4 regions of the Serratia sp. A07 genome follow, and region 4 is predicted to be linked to each of the others. Evidence: riboswitches for the same ligand, from Rfam matches in the RefSeq annotation. Region 4 holds a riboswitch; each other region holds the start of a gene.

Region 1 (7,053 bases), on a different contig from region 4:
GTATCGGCGATTTTCAGCATGTCAGCCTCCGGCGATCGCTTGAAACAGCAAAATGTCGTCACCGTCCTGCACCTGATGGTCGGCCCAGTCGGCGCGCGGGATGATGGTTTGATTGATTGCCAGCGCGGTGCCCGGCTGGTGGCGTTCCAGCTGGGTCAGCAGGGCGGCGACGCTGAGCGGCTGCGCCAGCTCCAGCGGTTGGTCGTTCAGACGGATCTTCATGCCGCGCCTCCGCATACCGGGCAGGCGCGGGCCTGGCTCAGTTGCAGCGTGCTCCAGCTCTGCTGCTTGCCGTCGAACAGCCGCAGTTTACCGCTGAGGGAGGAAGGCATGCCGGCCAACATTTTGATGGCCTCCAGCGCTTGCAGAGTACCGATCACGCCCACCACCGGGCCGAGCACCCCGGCGGTGCGGCAGTTGCGCTGCGGCTCTTCCTGATCCGGGTACAGGCAGGCGTAGCAGCCGTGCGCATAGGGCGGCTCGAGCACCAACAGCTGGCCGCTGAAACCGACCGCGCTGCCGCTGATCAGCGGCTTGGCGGCGGCGATGCAGGCGGCATTGACCTCATGACGGGTCGCCATATTGTCGCAGCAGTCCAGCACCAGATCGGCGCGGGCGACCGCGTCGCGCAGCGCTTGCCCCTGCAGCCGCTGCGCCAGCGGGATAGATTCCACCAACGGGTTCAGCGCCTGCAGATGGCGTTGCGCCAGCGCCGCCTTGCCGGTGGCGGTATCGGCGCTGCGGTAGAGGATCTGCCGCTGCAGGTTGGTGATGTGCAGCTGGTCGTCGTCGGCCAACAGCAGCGTGCCGACGCCGGCGGCGGCCAGATACAGCGAAGCCGGGGAACCGAGCCCGCCCAAACCGACGATCAGCACCGTGGCGCGCTTGAGCCTCTCCTGGCCTTCCGGGCCGACGTCCTCCAGCAACAGCTGGCGGCTGTAGCGCAGGAATTCCTGATCGTTAAGCATCGTTCGGGCCCTCGCCTTCGATCAGCCGCAGCAGCTCGGCCGTCGCCGCACGCCAGTCCGGCGCCTGGGTGATGGCGCTGACCACCGCCACGCTGCCGACGCCGCACGCCAGCACTGCCGGTACGCGATCGATGCTGATCCCGCCGATCGCCACCGTCGGGTAATCCGCCAGGCCGGCGATGTGGCGTTTCAACTCCGTCAGCCCCTGCGGCGCCGAAGGCATATCTTTGGTTTGGGTGGGGAAGATGTGCCCCAGCGCGATGTAGGACGGTTTCACCGCCAGCGCGCGCGCCAGCTCCGCGTCGTCATGGGTGGACACGCCCAGCCGCAGCCCGGCGCGGTGAATGGCCGCCAGATCGGTGGTATCGAGATCTTCCTGGCCCAGATGTACGCCGTAGGCGCCGTGCTTGATCGCCAGCCGCCAATAGTCGTTGATGAACAGCCGCGCTTGATAACGCTGGCCCAGCGTGATGGCGGCAGCGATGTCCTCTTCGACCTGCTCATCCGGCAGATCCTTGATGCGCAGCTGGATCGTGGTGACGCCGGCCTCCAGCAGACGAGCGATCCATTCCACGCTGTCGACGACCGGGTAAAGCCCCAGTTTGTGGGGCGTAGCCGGGAAGGGGGTCGTGATATCAGTCATTGCTTGTCTCCTCTTGCAGGGTGCCGGCGCCGGCGCTGTGATACAGCTCGCTGCCGCGGGCGCGGAACTCGGCGGACATTTTCTCCATGCCGGTCAGCTGCACTTCGATCGGCTTGGCAGCTTCCTGGGCGGCGGCGTAGTCGCGCACCTCCTGCGAAATCTTCATCGAGCAGAATTTCGGCCCGCACATCGAGCAGAAGTGGGCGACCTTGCCGGATTCCTGCGGCAGGGTTTCGTCGTGATAGGCGCGCGCGGTGGCCGGATCGAGCGCCAGATTGAACTGATCTTCCCAGCGGAATTCGAAACGTGCCTTGGACATGGCGTTATCGCGGATCTGCGCGCCCGGATGGCCTTTGGCCAGATCGGCGGCGTGAGCGGCGATCTTGTAGGTGATCAGGCCCTGCTTGACGTCTTCTTTGTTCGGCAGGCCGAGGTGCTCTTTCGGCGTGACGTAACACAGCATGGCGCAGCCGAACCAGCCGATCATTGCCGCGCCGATGCCGGAGGTGAAATGGTCATAGCCCGGGGCGATATCGGTGGTCAGCGGGCCGAGGGTGTAGAACGGCGCTTCGTGGCAGTGTTCCAGCTCTTCAGTCATGTTGCGGCGGATCATCTGCATCGGCACGTGACCCGGGCCTTCGATCATCACCTGCACGTCGTATTCCCAGGCGATTTTGGTCAGCTCGCCCAGAGTATGCAGCTCGGCGAACTGGGCTTCGTCGTTGGCGTCCTGAATCGAGCCGGGGCGCAGGCCGTCGCCGAGCGACAGCGAAACGTCGTAGGCGGCGCAGATCTCGCAGATTTCACGGAAATGTTGATAGAGGAAGTTTTCCTGATGGTGCGACAGACACCATTTGGCCATGATTGAGCCACCGCGCGATACGATGCCGGTCAGGCGTTTGGCGGTCATCGGCACGTAGCGCAGCAGCACGCCGGCGTGGATGGTGAAGTAGTCGACCCCTTGCTCCGCCTGTTCCAGCAGCGTATCGCGGAACATCGCCCAGGTGAGGTTTTCCGCCACGCCGTTGACCTTCTCCAGCGCTTGGTAGATCGGCACGGTGCCGATGGGCACCGGGCTGTTGCGCAGGATCCACTCGCGGGTTTCGTGAATATAGCGGCCGGTAGAGAGATCCATCACGGTGTCCGCGCCCCAGCGGGTGGACCACACCAGCTTCTCCACCTCTTCTTCGATCGACGACGTGACCGCCGAGTTGCCGATATTGGCGTTCACCTTCACCAGGAAATTGCGGCCGATGATCATCGGCTCCGCCTCCGGATGGTTGATGTTGGCGGGAATGATGGCGCGGCCGGCGGCCACTTCCTGACGCACGAACTCCGGCGTGATGTTGTCCGGCAGGTTGGCGCCCCAGCTTTGGCCCGGATGCTGGTGGCGCAGCACCTCGCCGCGAATGCGCTCGCGCCCCATGTTTTCACGGATGGCGATGAACTCCATCTCTGGGGTGACGATACCGGCGCGGGCATAGTGCAGCTGAGTCACGCACTTGCCCGGCAGCGCCCTGCGCGGCAGCGGCAGATGTTCGAAGCGCAGGTGATCCAGCCCCTCGTCCGCCAGCCGCTGTTGGGTAAAGCCGGAACTGGCACCGCTCAGGGTGGCGGTATCGCCGCGCGCGTCGATCCAGCCGGCGCGCAGCTTGGCCAGGCCAGCGTGCACGTCGAGCTCGGCCTGCGGATCGCCGTAGGGGCCGGCGGTGTCATACACCGGGATCGCCTCGTTGGGTTCATACTGTGGGTGGTCTTTGCTGCCGCCGAGCAGGGTCGGGCTGAGCTGAATTTCGCGCATCGGCACCTGGATATCGCTGCGCGAGCCCTGGAGATAGATGCGGCGTGAGTTCGGGAAAGCCATGCCTTGCAGGGTGTCGATAAACTGCTGGGCGGCTTCGCGTTGCGCTTTACGGGCGCGCGGTGGATTAACGTTAGACATAGCAAGTTCCTACCAGTGTGTTGGGTTGGGAAAGTTGCTTGTCTGGAGCTCGGAGGGAGTAATGATGGTGGCCGATAAGGCAGGGCGCCCGCAAGGGGAAGGCCGTGCCTGTGGCGATAGATTACTCTTGTTCCCTTCGCGGGTATTAACCCGATCAGGTTCCGCGGATCCCGAATTAACGGTCTCAGCCTGGCTGATTCGATGAACAAATCAGGCGCTAGGCACTCCGACAAGATGCCCCCCAGTATAGGAGGGATAAGAAAAAAAACTATAAAATTTTAACGCGCGGGATCCAGCGTCGGGTCCGGCAGCGGTTGCTGCGCGGCCTCCGCTTCCAGCTGGATCAGCTTATCTTCCAGCGCAAAGCGCGCCGCCAGCGTTTCGCCGATATCCGACAGGGCCTGGTGGAATTCCAGACAAACCTCCTGATCGATATCCACTTCGGTATAGCGATCGTGGAACGCCATGATCTGTTCGGTATTGGCCCACAGCTTGGGGTAGATGTTCACCGCCAGCGACATTTTCGGACTGGCTGCGCCTTCCACTTGTTTGATAATTCTGTCATAGATATGAAAATGCCCTGCGGAGAGATAATCCACCAGGTTGTGGCAAAAGTTCTCCAGCGCTTTTTCATTCAGCGGCGTATGCTTTTCTTTATTCGGTTTGAGGCCTACCAGCGTGCAGTAGGCAACCAGCAACTGTTTGCGGGCCTGAAGCCATTGATCAACTAATTCATTACTACCGCCAACGCGCTGAGTCAGCCTTTCCAAACGGTTGAGCATGTTTGACTCCGTGTAAGTAATAAAAGTAACCGGTAAGTTATTAAAATGTAACAAAGCCGATTTGTAGAGTGCCAGTGAAGCTGAGGTTGTGCAACAACGATATGGAACTTGCATTAACGGGCAATGAAAACGGCTGGTGGATCGTCAGCCATGAAAGCAAACTTTGGTTACCGAACGGTGAATTGCCGTCGGGGACGGCCGCCGCTCTTGGGCTGCGGGGCCACATGGCGCGCACCATCGGTGAATGGGAGGGCGCGCCGGTCTGGCTGGTGCGCCAGGCGATGCCGCGGGAGATGGGATCGGTGCGTCAGCTGTTGGATCAGGATCGCGGTCTGTTCCAGCTTGCCGGGCGCGGCGTGCAGCTGGCGGATTTCTACCGCTCTCATCGCTACTGCGGCTATTGCGGCCATGAAATGCACCTCAGCCGCACCGAAAGCGCCTGTCTGTGCGGCCACTGCAAAGAGCGGTACTACCCGCAGATTGCACCCTGCGTGATCGTCGCCATTCGGCGCGACGATCAGATCCTGCTGGCGCAACACGTGCGTCATCGCGGTGGTATCCACACGGTGCTGGCCGGCTTCGTCGAAGTGGGCGAAACGCTGGAGCAGGCGGTGGCGCGCGAAGTGATGGAAGAGAGCAATATTGAAATCAAGAACCTGCGCTACGTCACTTCACAACCGTGGCCGTTCCCACACTCGCTGATGATGGCCTTTATGGCCGATTACCATCAGGGTGACATTCGCCACGATCCCAAGGAGCTGCTCAACGCCGGCTGGTATCGCTACGACCAGCTGCCGCTGTTGCCGCCACCCGGTACTGTGGCGCGCCGGTTGATTGAGGACACCGTGGCGCTGTGCCGGGCAGAATAATGTACAATGGCCGGCAGATTATTAAGGGAGCCCCATAAATGACTGAGTTGAAGAACGATCGCTACCTGCGCGCGCTGTTGCGCCAGCCGGTGGATGTGACCCCCGTATGGATGATGCGTCAGGCCGGTCGTTATTTACCGGAGTACAAGGCGACCCGCGCCCAGGCCGGTGATTTCATGTCGCTGTGCAAGAACGCGGAGCTGGCCTGCGAGGTCACGCTGCAGCCGCTGCGCCGCTATGCGCTGGACGCCGCCATCCTGTTCTCCGACATTCTCACCATTCCCGACGCCATGGGGCTCGGCCTGTACTTTGAAGCCGGCGAAGGCCCGCGTTTCAGCTCCCCCGTGACCTGCCGCGCCGACGTCGACAAGCTGCCGGTGTTCGATCCTGAAGTGGAGTTGGGCTATGTGATGAACGCGGTGCGCACCATTCGCCGCGAGCTGAAGGGCGAAGTGCCGCTGATCGGCTTCTCCGGCAGCCCGTGGACGCTGGCGACTTATATGGTCGAAGGCGGCAGCAGCAAAGCCTTCACCAAGTTGAAGAAGATGATGTATGCCGAACCGGCCACGCTGCACCTGTTGCTGGACAAGCTGGCGGACAGCGTGATCCTGTACCTCAATGCCCAGATTAGAGCCGGCGCGCAGTCGGTGATGGTGTTCGACACCTGGGGCGGCGTACTGACCGGGCGCGATTATCGCGAGTTCTCTTTGCACTACATGCACAAGATCGTCGACGGGCTGCTGCGTGAAAACGACGGTCGCCGCGTGCCGGTGACGCTGTTCACCAAAGGCGGCGGGCAGTGGCTGGAGGCGATGGCCGCCACCGGCTGCGATGCGCTGGGGCTGGATTGGACCACCGACATCGCCGACGCGCGTCGGCGCGTGGGCGACAAAGTGGCGCTGCAGGGCAATATGGATCCGTCGATGCTGTATGCCTCCCCGGCGCGCATCGCGGAAGAAGTGGAGACCATTCTGGCCGGTTTCGGCCACGGCAACGGCCATGTGTTCAACCTGGGCCACGGCATCCATCAGGATGTGCCGCCGGAGCACGCCGGCGCCTTCGTCGAGGCGGTACACGCGCACTCGGCGAAATACCACCGTTAAGGATCCGATGTGACCGATATGGCGGCCCTGCGCGCCGAACAGCTGCGGCGCGCGGCTGAAGTCATTCGCTACGACGATCTGCCGGCCGAACCGCCGGCCTTCATCGCCGGCGCCGACGTGGGCTTCGAACAAGAAGGGGCGGTGACACGCGCCGCCATCGCCATCCTGCGCTATCCGTCGCTGGAGCTGGTGGAGTATCAGGTGGCGCGCATCGCCACCGTCATGCCCTACATCCCGGGCTTCCTGTCGTTTCGCGAATATCCGGCGCTGTTGGCCGCCTGGGGGCAGCTGCAGCAGAAACCGGGGCTGATCTTCGTCGATGGGCATGGCATTTCGCATCCGCGGCGTCTCGGCGTCGCCAGCCATTTCGGTCTGCTGGTCGATGTGCCGACCATCGGCGTGGCCAAGAAGCGCCTGTGCGGCAAATTTGCGCCGCTGGACGCCGCCGTCGGCGCGCTGGCGCCGTTGGAAGATAAGGGTGAACAGCTGGGCTGGGTGTGGCGCAGCAAGGCGCGTTGCAACCCGCTGTTCATCTCTACCGGGCATCGCGTGGGCGCCGACAGCGCGCTGGCGTGGGTGCAACGCTGTATGGCGGGCTACCGTTTACCGGAGCCGACCCGTTGGGCCGACGCCATCGCATCGCGTCGTCCGGCGTTTCAGCGGTGGTTGCAGCAGCATCCGGAGGTGTCGCCATGAGCGATTTCGGGTACACTGCGCCGCAGATAACGCGTAAGAGAGTAAAGCAT
Region 2 (7,053 bases), on a different contig from region 4:
GGCAGTGACGCGTTCGTCACTCAGGGCCAGGCCGTGGATGACAACGTGATGGTGGGTGATATCGGCGTGAGCGTGAAACTGTCGCGCGCCGCGACGTTGGATGTCGGCTATCAGGGGCAATTCGGCGCCGATACCCGCGTGAATTCGGTCAACGCCAACCTGCGCTGGTCGTTCTGATTTTTCCTCTAGACTTCTCTGGTACTTGCAGGCCCGCTTGATGCGGGCCTTTTTTATGGTGAGGGCTCAGTGGCGGCCTGTGGCTGACTTTTATGATGAAAAAAACCGCGCAACGGCGGGCTTGGCGAGAAGAGCGAGCGGGGCTTAACGCCCTTTTTTCTTGCGCCCTGGCTGGGTAAAGCGCTTACGGCCGGCCGGCGCAGCGGCTTTGTCGGCGCTTTTGGGGCCGCCGGCACTCGGTTTTTTCGCCGCGGCGGATTTGGCCGGGGCCTTCTTCGCCGGCTTGGCCTCGGACGAGGAGCCTTCAATCAGTTTGAACAGCTCGATCAGCTCGTCATCGGTCAGATCGCGCCATTCGCCCAGCGGCAAGCCTTTCAGGCTGACGTTCATGATGCGCGTGCGTTCCAGCTTGGTGACCTCGTAGCCGAAGTGTTCGCACATGCGGCGGATCTGGCGGTTCAGCCCCTGCACCAGCGTGATGCGGAACACGAACGGCGCCTCTTTCTTAACCTTGCACTTTTTGGTCACCGTGCCCAGCATCGGCACGCCGGCGCCCATGCCGCGAATAAACTCGTCGGTCACCGGCTTGTTGACCGTCACCAGATACTCTTTCTCGTGATTGTTGCCGGCGCGCAGGATCTTGTTGACCAGGTCACCGTGGTTGGTCAGAAAGATCAGCCCCTGTGAATCCTTGTCCAAACGGCCGATCGGGAAGATGCGTTTGCTGTGGTTGACGAAGTCGGCGATGTTGTCGCGCTCGCCGTCTTCGGTGGTGGTGACGATGCCGACCGGCTTGTTCAGCGCGATCAGCACCAGATCTTCTTCATTACGCGGTTCGATCAGCTGACCGTTAACCTTCACGACATCCCCGGCAAATACCTGAGCGCCAACGGTGGCGCGCTTACCGTTGATGAAAACGTTGCCCTGTTCGATGTATCGATCGGCATCGCGGCGTGAGCAGATACCGCTCTCGCTAATGTATTTGTTCAGACGAATGGATGAGTTGGTCAGCATGGGATCTCCGTAAAACGCGGACTATACATTACCCGAATGACGCTGCGAAGCGAATCGTTAAGGCTTCCGGCCGTGATTCACGTTAGACGTTAAGGTATAGATTCTTTTTAAGCGGGTTAGGATAATAAAACAATTCAGACAGCGATGAGTGAGCATTAGTCGATAGGGAGCCTCTGCGGTATACAGAGCCGCGTATAAGGAATGGGTAGCATGAAAAAATATGTGATTCTATTCACGGCCTGCCTCCTGGTCGGCTGTCCGGGGCCTGGCGATAAGCTGACTCCACGCTTCCCCGCCGTCGTCACTGCCAAAGATAACCATGTCTGCATTCTTTCTTCTATGAAGGCGGGGGATAATATTCGCTTCGTTCAGATTTATAGCGAATCAGGCGATAAGCTCATTAAAGCTATCGATAATGACGTTTTCTTCGTTGAGCCGGGGAGGTGCATGCCGGTATTCGACTATGCTTTTCGGCCAGGGAAGCGTTATTCCGTCGCCTACGATATACAGACACCCGAAGGTTCGCATTTGATTACCGCCGCATTCATGGTTGTCTCCGACGAACGGGGCAACCTGAGGGTTAACCATTAACACATGTTCTTAGGTTTAGTTTGTTGGACTGCGTTAGGTTGTAGAATGAAAGGCTATGAAAAAACTTGCCCTGTTGCTCGCTAACACATTGGCTGTTGTTGGGCTGGCTGTGCTGACAATAAAGCTTTTTCCTGTACCCAGGCTCAAACCGCTTGGCTGATTGACGCCAGCGAGTTTTTCCATTTTAACGATACGGAATGGTTTGGTGCGCTCATTTTTGGCGCGGTTTATCTGCTGGCCGGGTATCTGGAATGGCTCTTTATCCGCCAGGTTTTTCAGCGGGTGAGCTGCGGGCACCGCCACTAACTCTCATCACCGTTCCTCCACCTTCACCACCCGGGTATTCAGCGGGGTGAGCGTCTGCCCGGCGCTGCCGATCGGCGTCAGGCGCGGGACGGGGCGGCCGCTGTCGCTTTCCACCAGCGTTGAGTGCGCTTCTCCCTCGGCGAACAGATGATCTTCCCCCCACTGGCGCAGGCCGACGATCACCGGAAACAGCGCGCGGCCTTTCTCGGTCAGTACATATTCCTGATAGGCGCTGCCATCTGCGGCGGGCACGATCTCCAGCACGCCGTGCGTCACCAGAGCGCGCAGGCGGGTGGCAAGGATATTCTTCGCCATCCCCAGCCCTTTTTGAAATTCGCTGAAGCGGGTGACGCCGTCGAAGGCGTCGCGCACGATCAGCAGCGACCACCAGTCGCCAATCACATCCAGCGTGCGCGCCACCGGGCACGGCGCGTCTTCCAGACTTTTACGTTTCACGACGGTTATCTCCAGCTGCATATTCTGGTTGCATTATAAAACCTCCACGCCTAAAGTTCATTGGGTTTAATAATGAAACCAGACTGAGGTGTGCAATGAGCGACAAACTGCTGGATCCCCCCTGTGCGATGCTGGGGCGCCTGCCGGCCCCCCTGGTGCTGCTGTTGGCCGCCGCCAGCGCCTTCAGCGTGGCCAACGTTTACTATGCGCAGCCGCTACTGGACGCCATCGCCCATGATTTTTCCATCAGCCTGGCGGCGGTCGGCATGGTGATCAGCGTGACTCAGTTGGGCTGCGCGCTGGCGCTGCTGTTGGTGGTGCCGCTGGGGGATCGGTTGAACCGGCATCGGTTGCTGGCGGGGCAACAGCTGGGGCTGATCGGCGCGCTGCTATTGGTGGGCTGGGCGCACAGCGCGCCCTGGCTGCTGGTAGGGATGTTGCTGGTAGGCTTATTGGGCACCGCCATGACGCAGGGGCTGATCGCTTACGCCGCAGCCCTGGCGGCGCCGCAGGAGCGCGGGCGGGTGGTTGGTGCGGCGCAGGGCGGAGTGGTGCTGGGATTGCTGCTGGCGCGCACCCTGTCCGGCGCGCTGGCGGACGTCGGCGGCTGGCGCACGGTGTATTTCTTCTCTGCCGGGGTGACGCTGGTATTGCTGCCGATCTTGTCGCGCCTGCTGCCTGCGCCGCGCACCGCTCCCAGTACGCTGAGCTATCCCGCGCTGCTGCGTTCGATGCTGAGCCTGTTGCTGCATGACCGCACGCTGCAAATTCGCGGCATGTTGGCGCTGCTGATGTTCGGCGCTTTCAGCCTCTTTTGGAGTTCGCTGGTGTTGCCGCTGAGCCAGGCACCGTTCAACTTCACCCATGCCGCGGTGGGGGCGTTCGGCCTGGTCGGCGCGGTGGGCGCACTGGCGGCGGTGCGCGCCGGGCATCTGGCGGATCGCGGGCTGGGGCAGGCGGCCAGCGGCGTGTGTCTGCTGCTGTTGACGCTGGCCTGGCTGCCGCTCGGTTTGCTCGGCAGCGGCCTGGTTTGGCTGGTGGCGGGCATCGTATTGCTGGATCTGGCGGGCCAGGCGATCCACGTGCTGAACCAGAGCATGATCTTCAGCGCGCACCCGCAGTCGCACAGCCGGCTGGTGGGCTGCTACATGCTGTTTTACGCCGTCGGCAGCGGGCTGGGTGCCTTTGCCGGCACCCATATGTACGCCTGGGCGGGCTGGAGCGGCGTCTGCTGGCTGGGGGCAGGCGTGAGCCTGAGCGCGCTGCTGTTTTGGCGGCTGACGCTGCGCGGGATGCCGCCCTCATCGACGGCGGTGGAGCAGTGAAAGCTGGAAGCCCAGCGCACCGCACAACTGCTGAGGCGCGGTGAAGCCGCTTTCCGCCAGGAGGAGACGGCTGCGCGCCGCCGCCATCGGGTGCCAGTTGCGGCGGGTGCGTTCGATCACCTCCTGCGCCTGCGCCGCCGAGTGCCCGGCGCTTTGCAGCCAATGTTGGTAGTGGCTGACGGGCAGACCCTCCGGCTGATAGTCGAACAGCAGCAGCGGTGCTGCGGGGGAGAGGCGCTGCGCCAACTGCTGCAGGAAATCCAGTTTGGCGCCATCGTCGGCGATAAAGTGCAGCACCAATGAGCACACCGCCGCGTCGTGGCGGGTTTGCGGCGCTTGTTGCAGCAAGGTGGGCTGGAAGCTCACCCGTTGTGCGTAACCCGCGGCTTCGGCCTTGGCGCGCGCGGCCGCCAGCATGCCGGCGGAGGGTTCCACGGCGCTGAAACGCCAGCTGGCGTTGGCGGCGGCCAGCGCCTCCAGTTCACTGCCGGTGCCGCAGCCGGCCAGCAACAGCGTGGCGTCATTCGGCAGCGTCTGTGCGAGCGTCGCCGTCAGCAGCGCCTGGGCAAACTGATAGCCGGGCACCAGGGTCAGAATACGGCGATCGTAGTCCGCCGCTGCGGCATCGGGGAAGCGTGTATCCGTTTGGTGTTGCATAACCTTCCTTGCCAAGTTCATTGAGAGAGACAAGGAAGGTTATGCTTAAATGATAATGAAATCCATTATCATTAATGAGTTCTGTGACGGGAAAGGCGGCGTTAGCGGGCCGGCGAATGCATCAGGTAATAATCTTCTTCGCCGTCGTTGCCGGTAGAGATGATGCGCCAGCCGTGTTTGCGGTAGAACGCCAGCGCCTTTTCATTCTTCACCAGGCATTTCAGCGAGCCGGTGGCGGTGAAGGTAGCTTCCGCCGCCTGCAGCAGCGAACTGCCGACGCCGCGCGGCGGCTGATGGGGATCGACATACAGGTTATGAATGAAGTTGTCTTCGCGGTAGACGGAGACGAATCCCAGCAGCGTGCCGCCGTCTTCCGCCACCCAAATCGCTTCGCCCAGCGTCGCTCCGTCGAAATCTTCCAACTGATAGTTTGAGGTATCGCGCCAGCCGAACGCCGCCTTGCGCGACGCCAGGTACAGCGTGCGCAGGAAGGGGCGATCGGTCTCTTGGTAGGGTCTTATCTGCATGGCATCTCCCGGTGGTTTGTGCTCACTATAGCGCATTGCGCGGCGTATGCCTGCCGAGCCAATTTATTCGCTTGTTTGTCCGCGCCGCCGCTGGCATGATCCCCTGCAGGGATTAACGCAACGTTGATCACAACCTATTGATTTTCATGACTCGGGGTGCCCTTCTACATGAAGGCTGAGAAATACCCGTATTACCTGATCTGGATAATGCCAGCGTAGGGAAGTCACGGCCGCCCAGCCGGCGCCGCCTTCTTGAACGCCGGTTGGGAGGAATATGATCGCTCGACCTGATGCACTACCCGGCGCGCGCGCCGCGGCCTGTCTGACCCAATTCCAACAGCGGCCTCCGCTGATCCACTGCCTGACCAACGAAGTGGTGCAATCGCTGACCGCCAACGTGCTATTGGCGCTCGGCGCCTCCCCGGCGATGGTGGTGGAGCCGCAAGAGGCGGCGCAGTTCAGCGCGCTGGCCGATGGCCTGCTGATCAACGTCGGTACCCTCAATGCGCTGCGCGCCGAATCGATGCGGGCGGCGGTGGCCGCCGCCAATCGGGCCGGCAAGCCCTGGACGCTGGATCCGGTGGCGGTCGGCGCGCTCTCCTACCGCACCGCCTTTGCTAAACAGCTGCTGGACGAGAAACCGGCGGCGATACGCGGCAACGCCTTGGAAATCATGGCGCTCAGCGGGTTGCTGGCCAGCGGCCGCGGGGTTGACAGCGGCGACGATTCGCTGGCGGCCTTGCCCGCCGCGCGTGAGCTGGCGCAGCGCAGCGGCGCGGTGGTGGCGGTCACCGGCGCGGTGGATTACGTCACCGACGGCCAACGCGATTGGGCGATCGAAGGCGGTTCCCCGCTGATGACGCGGGTGGTGGGCACCGGCTGCGCGCTGTCGGCGGTCGTGGCGGCGTTTTGCGCCCTGCCGGGCGATCGCCTGGACAACGTGGCGACCGCCTGCCGGGTGATGTCCCACTGCGGCGGCCTCGCGGCCAGGCAGGCCGGCGGGCCGGGCAGTTTTACGCCGGCGTTCCTCGACGCCCTGTATCAGCTGCGCGGGGAGGATCTGTGATGAAACGTATTAACGCCCTGACCATCGCCGGCACCGATCCCAGCGGCGGCGCCGGCATTCAGGCCGATTTGAAGGCTTTCTCGGCGCTTGGCGCCTACGGCGCCTCGGTGATCACCGCGCTGGTGGCGCAGAATACCCGCGGCGTGCAGTCGGTGTATTACATCGATCCGGCGTTCGTCGCCGCGCAGTTGGACTCGGTGTTCAGCGACGTGCGTATCGACAGCGTCAAGATCGGCATGCTGGCCAACGCCGACATCGTGCAGGCGGTGGCCGAACGGCTGCGCCATTACCGGCCGGAGTTCGTGGTACTGGACACCGTGATGCTGGCGAAAAGCGGCGATCCGTTGCTGGCGCCGGAGGCGGTGGCGTCTATTCGGCGCGAGCTGTTGCCGCTGGTGTCGATCATTACGCCGAACCTGCCGGAAGCGGCGGCGCTGCTGGCGTGCGCGCCGGCGGAAGATGAAGCGCAGATGCGCGAGCAGGGGCGGGCGCTGCTGGCGATGGGTTGCCGGGCGGTGCTGATGAAGGGCGGCCACCTGAGCGAAAGCGAGAGCCCGGACTGGCTGTTTACCGCTGAAGGCGAGCAGCGCTTTACCGCGCCGCGCGTCGCCACCCGCCACACCCACGGCACCGGTTGCACGCTCTCGGCCGCGCTGGCGGCGCTGCGCCCGCGCCATGCCGACTGGGCGGCTACGGTGGCCGCCGCCAAGGACTACCTGCAACAAGCGCTGCAACAGGCGGACACGCTGGAGGTGGGGCACGGCATCGGGCCGGTGCATCATTTCCATGCCTGGTGGTGAGTCAACTTTTTGCCGCAACCGTGGTCTGACTAGTTCAGGCCCGGTTTGACGGGCAAAACCTGATTTAACCTAGGGAGAAGGACTATGACGGGACACCAGGCGCTGCGTTGCGCCCTCTTCGGCGCACTGCTCAG
Region 3 (7,053 bases), on a different contig from region 4:
TCCACATCAGCATTGAGGCAATGAATAGCCAGCGCACGTCTCGATTGCGCCAGGCGCTGGCGGGCGCAATCGGCGCGGAAGCGCCTTCCCGCAACCCTTCGCCATCCGCCGCGCGCGGCACCGAAGGCAGCATGAATCCGACCAGCAGCACGCAGACCGCGAAGGTGGCGGCGGCGATCAGGAACATCACGGTAAAGCCGTAGTTCAGCGCCAACGCAAACGACAGCGGCGGGCCGATCACCCAGGCCAGCGAAAGCTGGGCGCGCATCACCGAGCTGAACATCACCACTTCACGCGCCTCGCTGTCGGCGTATTCCCGCGCCAGGGCGAAGATCTGCGGCATGGCGGTGTTGGCGATCGCCGCCATCAACACCCCGGCGGTGATCAGCGTCAGGTAATCGCGGTTAAAGGCGAACAGCAGGCAGTTGCCGACCGCCATCAGGCAGCACAGCAGGATCAGCCTGCGCCGGTCGCCGCGGGTGTCAGAACGTTTGGCCAGCAGGAAGCTGACCACGATGCCGGCCACGGCGTTAGCGGTGTAAAACAGGCCGACCCACAGCGGCCGCACCTTGACCTCGGTGGTCAAAAACAGGCTGAGCGTCGGCGTCAGCAACGCGCCGGCGATGCCGGAGAGAAAAGCGATCAGCAGGAATGCGGCAAAGATGGGGTTGATGCGCAGTGACAACCGGCTCAGGCGTTGCATATCGTCTTCCCTGACCTTAAAGCAGAAGAATGAACCTTAGGTCACGGCGAGAAAAATGCAAGCATATCGCCATGACCACGCATAAAAAAACCAGTGGGTCGCCCCACTGGCTGGTGAAACAGCACCATTACTCAGAAATTGGTTGCCGCCGCCCTTACAGGTGCTCGCGATACTGCTTATCGGTCATCTCTTTGATATCCCACTGGGTCAGGTGCGCCAGCATCGCCAGCCGCGCCTGTTCGGGCACCACGCTCAGCCAGTCGGCGCGCTGGCGGCGCACTGCGCTGAAATAGCGTTGATAGAACTGTCTGGATAAGAAAGCTTTCATGATTACGCCCTCCCCTTTCATTGATGAAAATTATCGGCGTAATATAGGGAAAGAAAAATTGACGAGTTGAGGCAGGAGCGTTCCTCTTTTATGTCTACGTCCCGATTGCAGCAGCAGTTCATCCGTCTGTGGCAACGTTGCCACGGTGAAACGACCGACACCACACTGCAGGCGCTGGCGGAGGTGCTGAGCTGTTCGCGGCGCCACGTGCGCTCCCTGCTGAGCGCCATGCAGCGGGAGGGTTGGCTCACCTGGCAGGCGGAGTCGGGGCGCGGCAAGCGTTCGCGGTTAACCTTCCACTACACCGGCCTGGCGCTGCAGCAACAGCGGGCCGAGGAGCTGCTGGAACAGGACCGCATCGATCAGTTGGTGCAGCTGGTGGGCGACAAAAACGTGGTGCGCCAGATGCTGCTGTCGCAGCTGGGGCGCAGCTTCCGCCAGGGGAAACACATCCTGCGGGTGCTCTACTACCGGCAGCTGTACAACCTGCTGCCCGGCTCGGCGCTGCGGCGTTCGGAGACCCATTTGGCGCGCCAGATCTTCAACGGCCTGACGCGCATAAATGAGGAAAACGGGGAACTGGAGTCCGATCTGTCTCACCATTGGCAGGCGCTGACGCCGCTGCACTGGCGGTTTTACCTGCGCCCGGCGATCCATTTTCATCATGGCCGCGAGCTGGAGATGGCGGACGTCATCACTTCCCTTTCGCGACTGACCTCGCAACCGCTGTTCTCGCACATCGAGAGCGTCACCTCGCCGACGCCGTTCGTTATCGACGTGCAGCTGCGCAGCCCCGACCACTGGCTGCCCTGGCTGCTGGGCAGCGTGCAGGCCATGATCCTGCCGCGCGAATGGCGTGAACTGCCGGATTTCGCCCGCCATCCGGTCGGCACCGGCCCCTACCGCATGGTGCGCAACCATCCCAGCCAGATGAAGATCCACGCCTTCGACGACTATTTTGGCTACCGGGCGCTGATCGACGAGGTGAACATCTGGGTGCTGCCGGAGTTTTCCGAAGAGCTGGTGCACTCCGGCGTGCAGCTGCAGGGCGATGAAACCGGCAACAGCGAGCTGGAAAGCCGGCTGGAAGAGGGTTGCTATTTCCTGCTGTTCGATCAGCGTTCTCCGCTGGCCGCCGACCCCGCCATTCGCAGTTGGCTGTGCGAATTGATCAACCCCATTTCGCTGCTGAGCCACGCCGGGCCGCTCTACCAGCGCTATTGGTCGCCGGCGTACGGCCTGCTGCCGCGCTGGCACCACAACCGCACGCTGGCGCAGCAGCCCAAGCCCGCGGGCCTGACCGAACTGACGATGACCCACTTCAATGAACATTCGGAGTTTCACGCCATTCGCCAGGCGATCGAACCGCTGCTGGCGCAGCACGGCATCCGCCTGATCGTGCAAAGCGTGGATTACGCCACCTGGCACCAGGGCGACGCGCGCAGCGATCTGTGGCTCGGCAGCGCCAACTTCTATCTGCCGCTGGAGTTTTCGCTGTTCGCCACGCTGTACGAACTGCCGCTGATGCAGCATTGCATGAACGAAGATCTGGCGCAGGACGCGGCGCTGTGGCGCGCCAACCGCTTGCCGCTGGCCGAGTTCTGCCAGCGTCTGGTCAGCAACCACCAGCTGCATCCGCTGTTCCACCACTGGCTGCAGCTGCACGGCCAGCGCAGCATGCGCGGCGTGCGGATGAACACCCTCGGCTGGTTCGACTTCAAGTCCGCCTGGTTTGCCCCGCCGGAGGCATAAGCGCCTTTCGCCCGGGTCGGTTAATCTTTACAATAGCGCCGTCTCAACGGGGTGCGGTAAGTCGGGCCGCGTGATAAGCCCGATTTTCCGCTGAGAGCACACCCGTCGAACCTGATCCGGTCAATACCGGCGGAGGGATTTGAGCCCAGCGAACCGGCGACGCCGCCTCGCCCCCTCAGATGCCCTTGCCCCCTTATTTTTCAGGAGTGCAACGTGGTCAAAACATATCTGCCCTGCTTATTGCTGCTGTGTGCCGCGCCGGTGTTCGCCAAGCCGACGCTGACGGTTTACACCTACGATTCCTTCGCCGCCGACTGGGGCCCAGGCCCGGCGGTAAAAAAAGCCTTCGAAGCCGAGTGCGACTGTGAACTGAAGTTCGTCGCGCTGGAAGACGGCGTCTCGCTGCTGAACCGCCTGCGTATGGAAGGCAAGAACAGCGCCGCCGACGTGGTGCTGGGGTTGGACAACAACCTGTTGCAGGCGGCGCAGCAAACCGGCCTGTTCGCGCCGAGCGGCGTCGACACCGCCAAACTGACGGTGCCGGGCGGCTGGCAGGACGCGACTTTCGTGCCTTACGACTACGGGTACTTCGCCTTCGTCTACAACAAAGAAAAACTGAAGAACCCGCCAAAAAGCCTGCAGGAGCTGGTCAGCAGCGATCGCAACTGGAAAGTGATCTACGAAGATCCGCGCACCAGCACGCCGGGCCTCGGCCTGCTGCTGTGGATGCAAAAAGTGTATGGCGACAAGGCGCCGGCCGCCTGGCAGCAGTTGGCGAAGAAGACCGTCACCGTCACCAAAGGCTGGAGCGAAGCCTACGGCCTGTTCCTGAAAGGCGAAGGCGATCTGGTGCTCAGCTACACCACCTCTCCCGCCTATCACCTGATCGAAGAGAAAAAAGATATCTACGCCGCCGCCACGTTCAGCGAAGGGCACTACCTGCAGGTGGAAGTGGCGGGCAAGCTGAAGGCCGCCAAACAGCCTGAGCTGGCGGAGCGCTTCATGCAGTTCATGGTGACGCCGGCCTTCCAGAACACCATCCCGACCGGCAACTGGATGTACCCGGTGATCAACACCCCACTGCCCGTCGGCTTTGAGCAGATGAACGTGCCGCATACCGCGTTGCAATACAGCGCCGAAGAGGTGGCCAAACAACGCGGCGGTTGGATCCGGGCATGGCAAACCGCCGTCAGCCGCTGATCCCCCGCTGGCTCTGGCCGGGGCTGCTGGCCGCCGGCGTGATCCTGCTGGTCGCCGCGCTGGCGATGGGCTCGCTGTGGCGTCACGCGCCGGACAGCGACTGGCGCGGCCTGTGGCAGGACAGCTACCTGTGGCACGTGGTGCGCTTCACCTTTTGGCAGGCGCTGCTGTCGGCGCTGATTTCGGTGCTGCCCGCCGTTCTGCTGGCGCGCGCGCTCTATCGCCGCCGCTTCCCCGGCCGGCAGCTGCTGCTGCGGCTGTGCGCCATGACGCTGGTGCTGCCGGTGCTGGTGGCGGTGTTCGGCCTGCTCAGCGTCTATGGGCGCCAGGGCTGGCTGGCGACGCTGTGCGGCTGGCTGGGCGTCGAGTATGGCTTCTCGCCCTACGGCCTGCAGGGCATTCTGCTGGCGCACCTGTTCTTTAACCTGCCGCTGGCCACCCGCCTGTTGCTGCAGGCGCTGGAGAATATCCCGGTGGAGCAGCGCCAGCTGGCCGCCCAGCTGGGCATGAATGGCTGGCAGCAGTTCCGCTTCGTCGAATGGCCGGCGCTGCGCCGCCAGATCCTGCCGAGCGGCGCGTTGATCTTCATGCTGTGCTTCGCCAGCTTCGCCACCGTGCTGTCGCTCGGCGGCGGGCCGCAGGCCACCACCATCGAACTGGCGATCTATCAGGCGCTGAGTTACGACTACGATCTGGGCCGTGCCGCCATGCTGGCGCTGATCCAGTTAAGCTGTTGTCTGGGGCTGGTGTTGATCAGCCAGCGCCTGAGCCAGGCGCTGCCGGTGGGCCATACCCACGCCCAGCGCTGGCGCAACCCGGAAGACAGCCTGTGGCGGCGCGTCGGCGATTTTCTGCTGATCGCCGCCGCGCTGTTGCTGCTGCTGCCGCCCCTGCTGGCGGTGATCGCCGACGGCGCCAATCAGGCCGTCGTCAGCGTGCTGCGCCAGCCAGTGCTGTGGCAGGCGCTGTTCACGTCGCTGCGCATCGCCCTCGGCGCCGGGCTGTTGTGCGTGGCGCTCACTATGATGCTGCTGTGGAGCAGCCGCGAGCTGAAGCTGCGGCAGCACCTGCGCGGCGGCCAGGCGCTGGAGCTGAGCGGCATGGTGATCCTGGCGATGCCGGGCATCGTGCTGGCCACCGGCTTCTTCCTGCTGCTGAGCGATACGATCGGGCTGCCGCAGTCGCCCTATGCGCTGGTGATTCTCACCAATGCGCTGATGGCGGTGCCCTATGCGCTGAAGGTGTTGGAGAACCCGATGCGCGACCTCGCCGAACGTTACAACCCGCTGTGCCTGTCGCTGGATATCCACGGCTGGCAACGGCTGCGGCTGATCGAACTGCGCGCGCTGCGCCGCCCGCTGGCGCAGGCGCTGGCCTTCGCCTGCGTGCTGTCGATCGGCGATTTCGGCGTGGTCGCCTTGTTTGGCAACGAGCATTTCCGTACCCTGCCTTTTTACCTGTATCAGCAGATTGGCGCCTACCGCAGCAACGACGGGGCGGTGACCGCGCTGCTGTTGCTGCTGTTGTGTTTCCTGCTGTTTACCCTGATCGAACGCTTACCGGGGCGCCATGCTGACGCTTGAAAAACTGACCTATCTGTACGAACACCTGCCGATGCGCTTTGATCTGCGCATCCAGCCGGGCGAGCGCGTCGCGGTGCTCGGCCCCAGCGGCGCCGGTAAAAGCACCCTGCTGAGTTTAATCGCCGGTTTTCTGCCGGCGGCCAGCGGCCGGCTGCTGCTGAACGACGAAGACCACACCGCCACGCCGCCGGCCAAACGGCCGGTGTCGATGCTGTTTCAGGAGAACAACCTGTTCGCGCACCTGACGGTGGCGCAGAACATCGGGCTGGGGTTGGATCCCGGTCTGCGCCTGACTGAACAGCAGCGCCAACAGCGGGCGCATATCGCCCGTCAGGTCGGTCTGGAGGAGCACCTGGAGCGCCTGCCGTCGCAGCTTTCCGGCGGTCAGCGTCAGCGCGCCGCGCTGGCGCGCTGTTTGATTCGCCAACGGCCGATCCTGTTGCTCGACGAGCCCTTCTCGGCGCTCGATCCGGCGCTGCGCAACGAGATGCTGCAACTGCTGCAGACGGTGTGCGAACAGCGCAACCTGACGCTGCTGATGGTGTCGCACAACCTCGACGACGCCGCGCGCATCGCGCCGCGCACGCTGCTGGTGGTCGACGGGCGCATCTACTACGACGGCCCGACGCAGGCCCTGCTGGACGGCAGCGCGCCCGAAGCACGCGTGCTGGGCATTTCGGGTAAAGCGTGATCTGACGCGCGTTTTTTATGCTGCAGCAATAAACCTGTTGTGCGAATTTTGCGCCTGTGTTTTTATAAAAACCTGACTTTTTTTACTGATGATAAGGTTCCCTGTGATCGCATCCTCGCTGACTTCGACCCTACTAGTTACCGCGCTACCAGCCGCGGTGGTCGTCGTGCGTGTGGTGGTGGTCGTCGGCAATGCGCCGTAGGGTCCGAATCAACGCATCGATTCCCAAACCCCGCCGGCGCAAACCGGGCGGGGTTTCTTGTTTTAGCACCCTGCCCAGAAAAGCTCACCGGCCTTGAGAAAGGACAGGAACATGGCAACTTCGGGCACGCCTCAACCGGGCACCAGCTTCACCGGCGCACAATTGATCGTTCATCTGCTGGAGCGTCAGGGCATCACCACCGTCGCCGGCATCCCCGGCGGCGCCGCGCTGCCGCTGTATGACGCGCTGAGCCAAAGCACCCGCATTCACCACGTGCTGGCGCGCCACGAACAGGGCGCGGGCTTTATGGCGCAGGGCATGGCGCGCGCCAACGGCAAAGCGGCGGTGTGCATCGCCTCCAGCGGGCCGGGCGCCACCAACCTGGTCACCGCCATCGCCGACGCCAAGCTCGACTCCATCCCGCTGGTGTGCATCACCGGTCAGGTGCCCTCCTCGATGATCGGCACCGACGCCTTCCAGGAGGTGGACACCTACGGCATTTCCATTCCGATCACCAAGCACAACCATCTGGTACGCGATATCCGCGAACTGCCACAGGTGATCGGCGACGCGTTCCGCATCGCCGAGTCCGGC
Region 4 (7,053 bases):
TGCTCGGCAAGCTGCCGGATCTGCTGCACATCGGACAGATCGCCGATCGCCGCCTGCGCACCGCGATCCAGCAGATCCCGCACCGCGTCCAAACGGCCGGGCTCACGCGCATGCAAAATCACCTGATGCCCTTCGTCCAACAGCGTTTGCGCGGCGGCGCGGCCCAGCCCGTCTACCGAACCGGTAATGAAAATGCGTGACATGTCACTCCTCCGTTTAGCGCCAGCCGAGCGCCGGCGCGACATGGGTTAAAATCGATTCGATCACGTGGGCGTTGTAATCCACGCCCAGCTGGTTAGGCACGGTCAGCAGCAGCGTATCCGCTTCGGCGATGGCCTCGTCCTGCGCCAGCTGCTCGATCAACACGTCCGGCTCGGCGGCATAGCTGCGGCCGAAGATCGCCCGGGTCTGCGCGTCGATATATCCGAGCTGATCGCCCTCCTTGCCACCGCCGCCGAAGTAGTTGCGATCCCGCTGATCCACCAGCGCGAAGATGCTGCGGCTCACGGAAACCCGCGGCTCATGCGCGTGGCCGGCCTCTTGCCAGGCGGCGCGGTAGGCGCGGATCTGCTTGGCCTGCTGGATGTGGAAGGGTTCGCCGGTCTCGTCGTTCTTGAGCGTCGAGCTTTGCAGGTGCATGCCGAGCTTCGCCGCCCAAACGGCGGTGGCGTTCGAACCGGCGCCCCACCAGATGCGATCGCGCAGCCCGGCGGAAAACGGCTCCGGCCGCAGCAGCCCGGGCGGATTCGGGAACATTGGCTGTGGATTGGGCTCGGCGAACCCTTCGCCGCGCAGCGCTTCCAGGAACACTTCGGTATGGCGACGGGCCATGTCCGCGTCGGTCTCGCCGTCGGCCGGGGCATAGCCGAAATAGCGCCAGCCGTCGATCACCTGCTCCGGCGAGCCGCGGCTGATGCCGAGCTGCAGCCGCCCGCCGGCGATCAGATCCGCCGCGCCGGCGTCTTCCACCATGTACAGCGGGTTTTCATAACGCATGTCGATCACGCCGGTGCCGATCTCGATGCGTTGGGTTTTGGCGCCGATGGCGGCCAGCAGCGGGAACGGCGACCCCAGCTGGCGTGCAAAGTGGTGTACGCGAAAATAGGCGCCGTCCGCCCCCAGATCTTCGGCGGCAACCGCCAGATCGATGGACTGCAGCAGCGCATCCGCCGCGGAACGGGTGCCGGACTGGGCGGAAGGCGACCAGTGGCCAAACGAGAGAAACCCAATCTTTTTCATCGGGAATCGTCCTCAAAGGCAAAATCATCGGCCTACAGTGACAAAAATCGCGCGCTCTGCGCCAGCAAAATCGCCCCCGATCGCACTAAACGAACCGATTGCCGCCGCGCCGCCCGGCGATTGTAATCAAAAAACAAATGTCGTATAACAAGCAGCTCCGAGGGGTGTCCTGTTACGGGCTGAGATGGCGCAAGCCGAACCCTTTGAACCTGATCTGGGTCATGCCAGCGAAGGGACGGTTAGGCAACAACGCTCTCACCCGTTGCCTGTTCATACCCCAGCGTGCCCGGATCTCCACTGACTCAAGGAGGTCCCATGTCCATCACCACCCTGTTCGAAAGCGGCCTTTACGGCCGGCTGCGCCAACATGCCGGCAGCCACTGGCAAGATTACGTCGATCACCCGTTTCTGCAGCAGCTGGCCGCCGGCACCTTGCCCGAACGCGCTTTTCGCCGCTACCTGACCCAGGACTACCTGTTCCTGCTGCACTTCGCCCGCGCCTACGCGCTGCTGGTCAGCAAGCTACGCACCCTGCCGGAAATGCGCGCCGCCACGGCGTCGCTCAACGGCATCGTCGCCGAACTGCCGCTGCACGTGGCCTATTGCGCCGAATGGGGGCTGAGCGAAGCGCAGATCGCCGCCCAGCCGGAAGCGGCGGAGACCATGAACTACACCCGTTACGTGCTGGATATCGGCCATGCCGGCGACGCCCTCGACCTGCTGGCCGGCCTGCTGCCCTGCGTGGCCGGCTATGCCGAAATCGGCCTGCGGCTGCTGCACGACCCCGCCACCAAAATGGAGGGCAATCCTTACGCCTCCTGGATCCGCAACTACGGCGACGAGGGCTATCTGGCCGGCGTACGTGCCGCCATCGAGCTGCTGGAAACCGTCGGCCACCAGCGCGGCGCACAGGGCCGCCTCACCGAGCTGGCGCAGATTTTCACCACCGCCACCCAGCTGGAATCGGCATTTTGGCAGATGGGGCTGAACGCCTCATGACCTCCCCGCTTCTCCCGCCCGGCATCCAGGTGCGGGATCTCAGCCTGCGTTTCGGTCAGCAAATCGTCTTCGACCGGCTGAGCTTCGACATCGCCGGTGGCAGCTTCGTCGCCCTGCTCGGCGCCAGCGGCGCCGGCAAAACCAGCCTGCTGAAGATCATCGCCGGCCTGGCGCAGGCCAGTTCGGGTACGGTGACCGGCAGCGACGGTTTGCCGATCGCCGGGCGCATCGCCTACATGGGGCAAAAAGACCTGCTCTACCCGTGGCTGACCGTCGAGGAGAACGTCGCCCTCGGCTCGCGGCTGCGCGGCGAAACGCCGGACCGGGCGTGGGCGGCGCACCTGCTGGAGCGCGTGGGCCTGGCCGCGCATGGCCGCAGCCTGCCCGCCGCGCTGTCCGGCGGCATGCGCCAGCGTGCCGCCATCGCCCGCCCGCTCTACGAACGCCAGCCGATCGTGCTGATGGACGAACCCTTTTCCGCGCTGGACGCCATTACCCGCGCCGAGATCCAGAGCCTGGCCGCCGAACTGCTGGCGCAAAACACCGTGCTGCTGATCACCCACGATCCGATGGAGGCCTGCCGCCTGAGCCACCGCCTGCTGGTGCTGTCGCCCTGGCCGCTGGGCCTCGACGATAGCCACCGCATCAGCGGGCAACCGCCGCGCGCGCCGGATGACGCCGACCTGCTGAAAAGCCAGGCCGAACTGCTGCAACAGCTGGTGAGGGCCGCGCAATGAATATTGCCAAAGAGCGTGGGCTTACCCGCCTGCGGCGTGGGCTGACGGTGTTTGCCGGCCTGCTGCTGCTGTGGTGGCTGGCGGCGCAAAGCGGCATTCCGGCCTTTCTGCTACCCACGCCGAGCGCGGTGGCGCAGGCGCTGTGGGACGGGCGCGGCTACCTCGCCTGGCACACGCTGGTCACCGCTTCGGAGATCGTCAGCGGGCTGGCGCTGGGCGTGCTGCTCGGCGCGGCGCTGGCGCTGTGCATGATCTTCTCGCCGCGCCTGCAACGCTGGCTGATGCCGCTGGTGCTTACCAGCCAGGCGATACCGGTGTTCGCCCTGGCGCCGCTGCTGGTGCTGTGGTTCGGCTTCGGCATGAGCGCCAAGGTGGCGATGGCGGTGCTGGTCATTTTCTTCCCGGTGGTGTCGGCCTTTTTCGACGGGCTGCGCCGGGTCAACAACGACTATCTCGATCTGGCGCGCACGATGCGCGCTTCGCGCTGGGCGCAGCTGCGGCACGTACGGCTGATGGCGGCGCTGCCGGCCTTCGGCTCCGGCCTGCGCATGGCCGCCGCCGTCGCGCCGATCGGCGCCATCATCGGCGAATGGGTCGGCTCGGCCGAAGGGCTGGGCTACGTGATGCTGAACGCCAACGCGCGCATGCAGACCGACGTCTGCTTCGCCGCGCTGTTTATTTTGGTGCTGATGACCGTGCTGCTGTGGGCTGCGGTGGATGCGCTGCTGCGGCGCCTGATCGCCTGGGCGCCGGAAAACGACTGATGATTGCAACCATAACCAGGGATAAAGGAACGACCATGATCAAACAACCCGTTTGCGGGCTGCTGCTCGGCGCCGCCATCACCGGCCAGGCCGGCGCGGCCGAAAAGCTGACGCTGGTGCTCGACTGGTATATCAACCCCGATCACGCGCCGATTATGGTGGCCGAGCAGATCGGTGCCTTCAAGGCCGAAGGGCTGGACGTCAAGATCGTGCCGCCGTCCGATCCGGCGCTGCCGCCGCGGCTGGTGGCCGCCAAACAGGCCGACCTCGCCATCACCTATCAGCCGCAGCTGCATTTCTTCGCCGATCAGGGCCTGCCGCTGATGCGCGTCGGCACGCTGATCAACACGCCGCTGAATACGGTGATCGCGCTGGATAAAAACATTACGTCGCCGGCGGATCTCAAGGGCAAAACGGTGGGTTACTCGGTCAGCGGCATAGAACAGGCGACGCTGGCCACCATGGTCGAACACGAGCACCTCAGGCCGCAGGACATCAAGCTCATCAACGTCAACTTCCAGCTGACCAGCGCCCTGCTGGCGGGCCAGGTCGATGCGGTGATCGGCGGCTACCGCAACATCGAAGCGCTGGAGCTGAAGCTGCAGGGCAAGACGCCGGTGGTGTTCAACGTCGAAGATTACGGCGTGCCGGCCTACGACGAGCTGATCATCGTCGCCCACCGCGATGCGGTGAACGAGCCGAAAATCCGCAAGTTCCTCGCCGCGTTGAAGCAAGGCAGCGACTACCTGCATGCGCACCCGCAGGACACCTGGCTGGCGTTCGCCAAGGCGCACCCGGAGCTGAATACCGAGCTGAACAAACAGGCGTGGCAAGCCAGCCTGCCGCTGTTCGCCCGCGATCCGGCCAAGCTGGATCGGGCACGCTACCAGGCTTACGAACAGTTCCTGTTCGACAACAAGCTGATCAAGAAAATCACGCCGGTGGAACAGTACGCGGTGGAGCTGGACTGATCACGCCGAGGCGGCCGGTGGCGCCACCGTCACCTCGCCCTGGCCGCTGCGCTGCAAGGCCGCCTTCACCAACCCGTTGGCCTTGCAGCGCTCGATAAAATCGTTCACGTAGGCGGCGCCCTGAGTTTTTTGCCGCGGCACCGCCATCGCCTGCCGGATGGCGGTGAAGTGCCCCTCCAGCACCCGGTAGCCGGGATGGGCGGCCGCAGCGGCCAACAGCGGCTGGCGCACGCCGGCCGCCGCCTCCAGCCCCCGTTCGAAAAACAGCGCGATCGCCTCGGCGGAGGTTGCCGCCCGCACCAGCTGCGCCTGCTGCAGCGTGCGCGATAAAAACAGATCGTACGCCGCCCCCTGGCCGACCGCGATGCGCACCTCCGGCCTGTCGAGCTGCGCCACCTCAAAGTAAGGCGCGTCGTTCGCCACCAGATAGGTTCCCTCGATGATCACGTAGGGCTCGCTGAAGGCGATCTGCGCCGCGCGCACCGGCTCGATGGCCATAAACGCCAGGTTCCAGGCGCCGCTGTCCAGGTCGGCGAACACCTTGCCCGCCGCGTCATAGGTGACCAGTTCGAGCGCCACGCCCAGTTCCTGGGCCAGCGCGGCGGCCAGCTCCACCGAAGCGCCTTGCGGTTTGCCACCGGCCCCGGCCTGTGCCAGCACCGGATTGCCGTAGTTGATCGCCGCGCGCAACACGCCTTGCGGGGCCAGATCGTCGAGTACCGCGGCGGGAATCGTCTGCATACTTCCTCCTGAATGGCTGATGGGCGCACCGTCGTGGCGCTCATTAAGCGTAGAGCGAAACCTCCGACCAGCAAGCTTTCGCCGCCGAGGCCGCCGTCGGCGTGATTAACGTCACACTATTGTCATAAAAATGTACAATAGCCGCCGCTCGTCGGCCGTAGCGGGAGATCGCGCGTTGTTCCGCCGCCGGCAATAGGCTATACCCTTCACTTTTCGCGCCGCGGCACGCTCGGCGGCGCAAACCAGGGCAGCAACGGTTTTATTTCAATCAGACAAGGTTTGGCGGATGGTTTTAGCAGTCGTTTCGTTTGTTCTCTTTTTGGCGTCGATTTTGATTTATCGCACCCGGGCCGCCGCCAACCGCTGGTGGTTCGCCATTCTGCTGACGCTGCTCGGCAGCTATCTGGTGCTGAACGTCATCCTGATCGCCAGCAACTACTTCACCGGCGACGGCATCACCGACGCGGTGATTTACACCGTCACCAGCAGCCTCAAAGGCGCGGGCATCAGCAAATACGTGCTGCCGTTTATCGGCCTGCTGGCGGCGTTGGGGCTTATCTTCGCGGTGCTGGCCCGCAGCTTGCTGCGCCGCAAGGCCAAAGGCAGCAGCGTGGCCTACAGCGTCGTCGCCGTGCTGCTGGCGCTGTTCTCGGTCGGCACCACCCCGGCGTTTCAGGACATCTCGCTGCTGGTCAAGAGCCAGATCGTCGGCGATACCGCCGATTTCACCACCTACTACAAGGCGCCGAAAAAGACCGTACAGGGCAAGCGGCCGAACCTGGTGTACATCTATGCCGAGAGTCTGGAGCGCACCTACTTCGATACCGAGCTGTTTCCCGGCCTGGCCGACGAGCTGAACGCCCTGCGCACGGACAGCATCGATTTCAGCAACACCCAGCAGCTGCCGGGCACTGGTTACACCATCGCCGGCATGGTCGCCTCGCAGTGCGGCATTCCGCTGTTCGCACCTTTCGACGGCAACGCCTCCAGCGCGGTCTCCACCTTCTATCCGGAAAACGTCTGCCTGGGCGACGTGCTGAAGGCCGCCGGCTACAGCAACTATTTCTATCAGGGCGCAGAGCTGGCGTTCGCCGGTAAAGACACCTTCCTGAAATCCCACGGTTTCGACCACGTTTACGGCTTCAAAGAGCTGCGCGAACAGATCGCCGATCCGAGCTACAAAAACGACTGGGGCTGGTACGACGACAGCGTGCTGGACGTGGTGTACGGCAAGTTCGTCGAGCTGTCCAAGCAGCGCCAACCCTTCTCGCTGTTCACCCTGACCGTCGACACCCATCACCCGGACGGCTTTATCTCCGCCGGCTGCAGCAAAAAGAGTTACGCCTGGCAAAACAAGGAAAACCGCTCGCTGAGCGCGGTGGCCTGCAGCCAGCAACACATCGCCGCGCTGATCGACAAGATCAAACGCTCGCCCTATTTCAGCAACACCGTGATCGTGGTGTCCTCCGATCATCTGGCGATGAACAACACCGCCTACGATATCCTGACCAAACAGAAGCGCCGCAACCTGTTCTTCATCATCGACGGCACCCGGCCGCTGGCGGAACAGCGCAACGAGAAGCGCAGCACGCTGGACAACGG

What was found. Region 4 has a riboswitch for thiamine pyrophosphate ahead of tenA (thiaminase II). Riboswitches for the same ligand answer to the same signal wherever they lie in the genome.
Region 1: another riboswitch for thiamine pyrophosphate. It lies ahead of thiC (phosphomethylpyrimidine synthase ThiC); the one in region 4 lies ahead of tenA (thiaminase II).
Region 2: another riboswitch for thiamine pyrophosphate. It lies ahead of thiM (hydroxyethylthiazole kinase); the one in region 4 lies ahead of tenA (thiaminase II).
Region 3: another riboswitch for thiamine pyrophosphate. It lies ahead of thiB (thiamine ABC transporter substrate binding subunit); the one in region 4 lies ahead of tenA (thiaminase II).

The regions. Positions count from the first base shown of each region.
Region 1 covers NZ_JBZXDO010000040.1:5,227-12,279, reverse strand. The annotation lists gene AC4PR2_RS24220 (thiazole synthase) at 1-20, opposite strand, end outside; gene thiS (sulfur carrier protein ThiS) at 22-222, opposite strand; gene AC4PR2_RS24210 (HesA/MoeB/ThiF family protein) at 219-968, opposite strand; gene thiE (thiamine phosphate synthase) at 961-1,611, opposite strand; gene thiC (phosphomethylpyrimidine synthase ThiC) at 1,604-3,553, opposite strand; TPP riboswitch at 3,668-3,792, opposite strand; gene AC4PR2_RS24195 (Rsd/AlgQ family anti-sigma factor) at 3,832-4,335, opposite strand; gene nudC (NAD(+) diphosphatase) at 4,437-5,204, shown strand; gene hemE (uroporphyrinogen decarboxylase) at 5,243-6,307, shown strand; gene nfi (deoxyribonuclease V) at 6,317-7,003, shown strand; gene AC4PR2_RS24175 (YjaG family protein) at 7,052-7,053, shown strand, end outside.
Region 2 covers NZ_JBZXDO010000011.1:68,281-75,333, reverse strand. The annotation lists gene AC4PR2_RS13610 (autotransporter outer membrane beta-barrel domain-containing protein) at 1-177, shown strand, start outside; gene rluF (23S rRNA pseudouridine(2604) synthase RluF) at 322-1,191, opposite strand; gene AC4PR2_RS13600 (putative T6SS immunity periplasmic lipoprotein) at 1,402-1,782, shown strand; gene AC4PR2_RS13595 (DUF1158 family protein) at 1,870-2,088, shown strand; gene AC4PR2_RS13590 (winged helix-turn-helix transcriptional regulator) at 2,095-2,544, opposite strand; gene AC4PR2_RS13585 (MFS transporter) at 2,640-3,869, shown strand; gene AC4PR2_RS13580 (methyltransferase) at 3,846-4,526, opposite strand; gene AC4PR2_RS13575 (GNAT family N-acetyltransferase) at 4,628-5,053, opposite strand; TPP riboswitch at 5,196-5,292, shown strand; gene thiM (hydroxyethylthiazole kinase) at 5,328-6,119, shown strand; gene thiD (bifunctional hydroxymethylpyrimidine kinase/phosphomethylpyrimidine kinase) at 6,119-6,919, shown strand; gene AC4PR2_RS13560 (inhibitor of vertebrate lysozyme family protein) at 7,004-7,053, shown strand, end outside.
Region 3 covers NZ_JBZXDO010000004.1:193,271-200,323, reverse strand. The annotation lists gene AC4PR2_RS06355 (MFS transporter) at 1-703, opposite strand, end outside; gene sgrT (glucose uptake inhibitor SgrT) at 858-1,031, opposite strand; gene sgrR (HTH-type transcriptional regulator SgrR) at 1,122-2,783, shown strand; TPP riboswitch at 2,821-2,939, shown strand; gene thiB (thiamine ABC transporter substrate binding subunit) at 2,997-3,983, shown strand; gene thiP (thiamine/thiamine pyrophosphate ABC transporter permease ThiP) at 3,959-5,566, shown strand; gene thiQ (thiamine ABC transporter ATP-binding protein ThiQ) at 5,553-6,257, shown strand; gene ivbL (ilvB operon leader peptide IvbL) at 6,346-6,459, shown strand; partial or broken gene AC4PR2_RS06320 (thiamine pyrophosphate-dependent enzyme) at 6,571-7,053, shown strand, end outside.
Region 4 covers NZ_JBZXDO010000017.1:47,771-54,823, reverse strand. The annotation lists gene AC4PR2_RS17110 (SDR family NAD(P)-dependent oxidoreductase) at 1-203, opposite strand, end outside; gene AC4PR2_RS17105 (LLM class flavin-dependent oxidoreductase) at 217-1,239, opposite strand; TPP riboswitch at 1,390-1,492, shown strand; gene tenA (thiaminase II) at 1,555-2,238, shown strand; gene AC4PR2_RS17095 (ABC transporter ATP-binding protein) at 2,235-2,975, shown strand; gene AC4PR2_RS17090 (ABC transporter permease) at 2,972-3,739, shown strand; gene AC4PR2_RS17085 (ABC transporter substrate-binding protein) at 3,775-4,710, shown strand; gene AC4PR2_RS17080 (transporter substrate-binding domain-containing protein) at 4,711-5,451, opposite strand; gene opgB (phosphatidylglycerol--membrane-oligosaccharide glycerophosphotransferase) at 5,738-7,053, shown strand, end outside.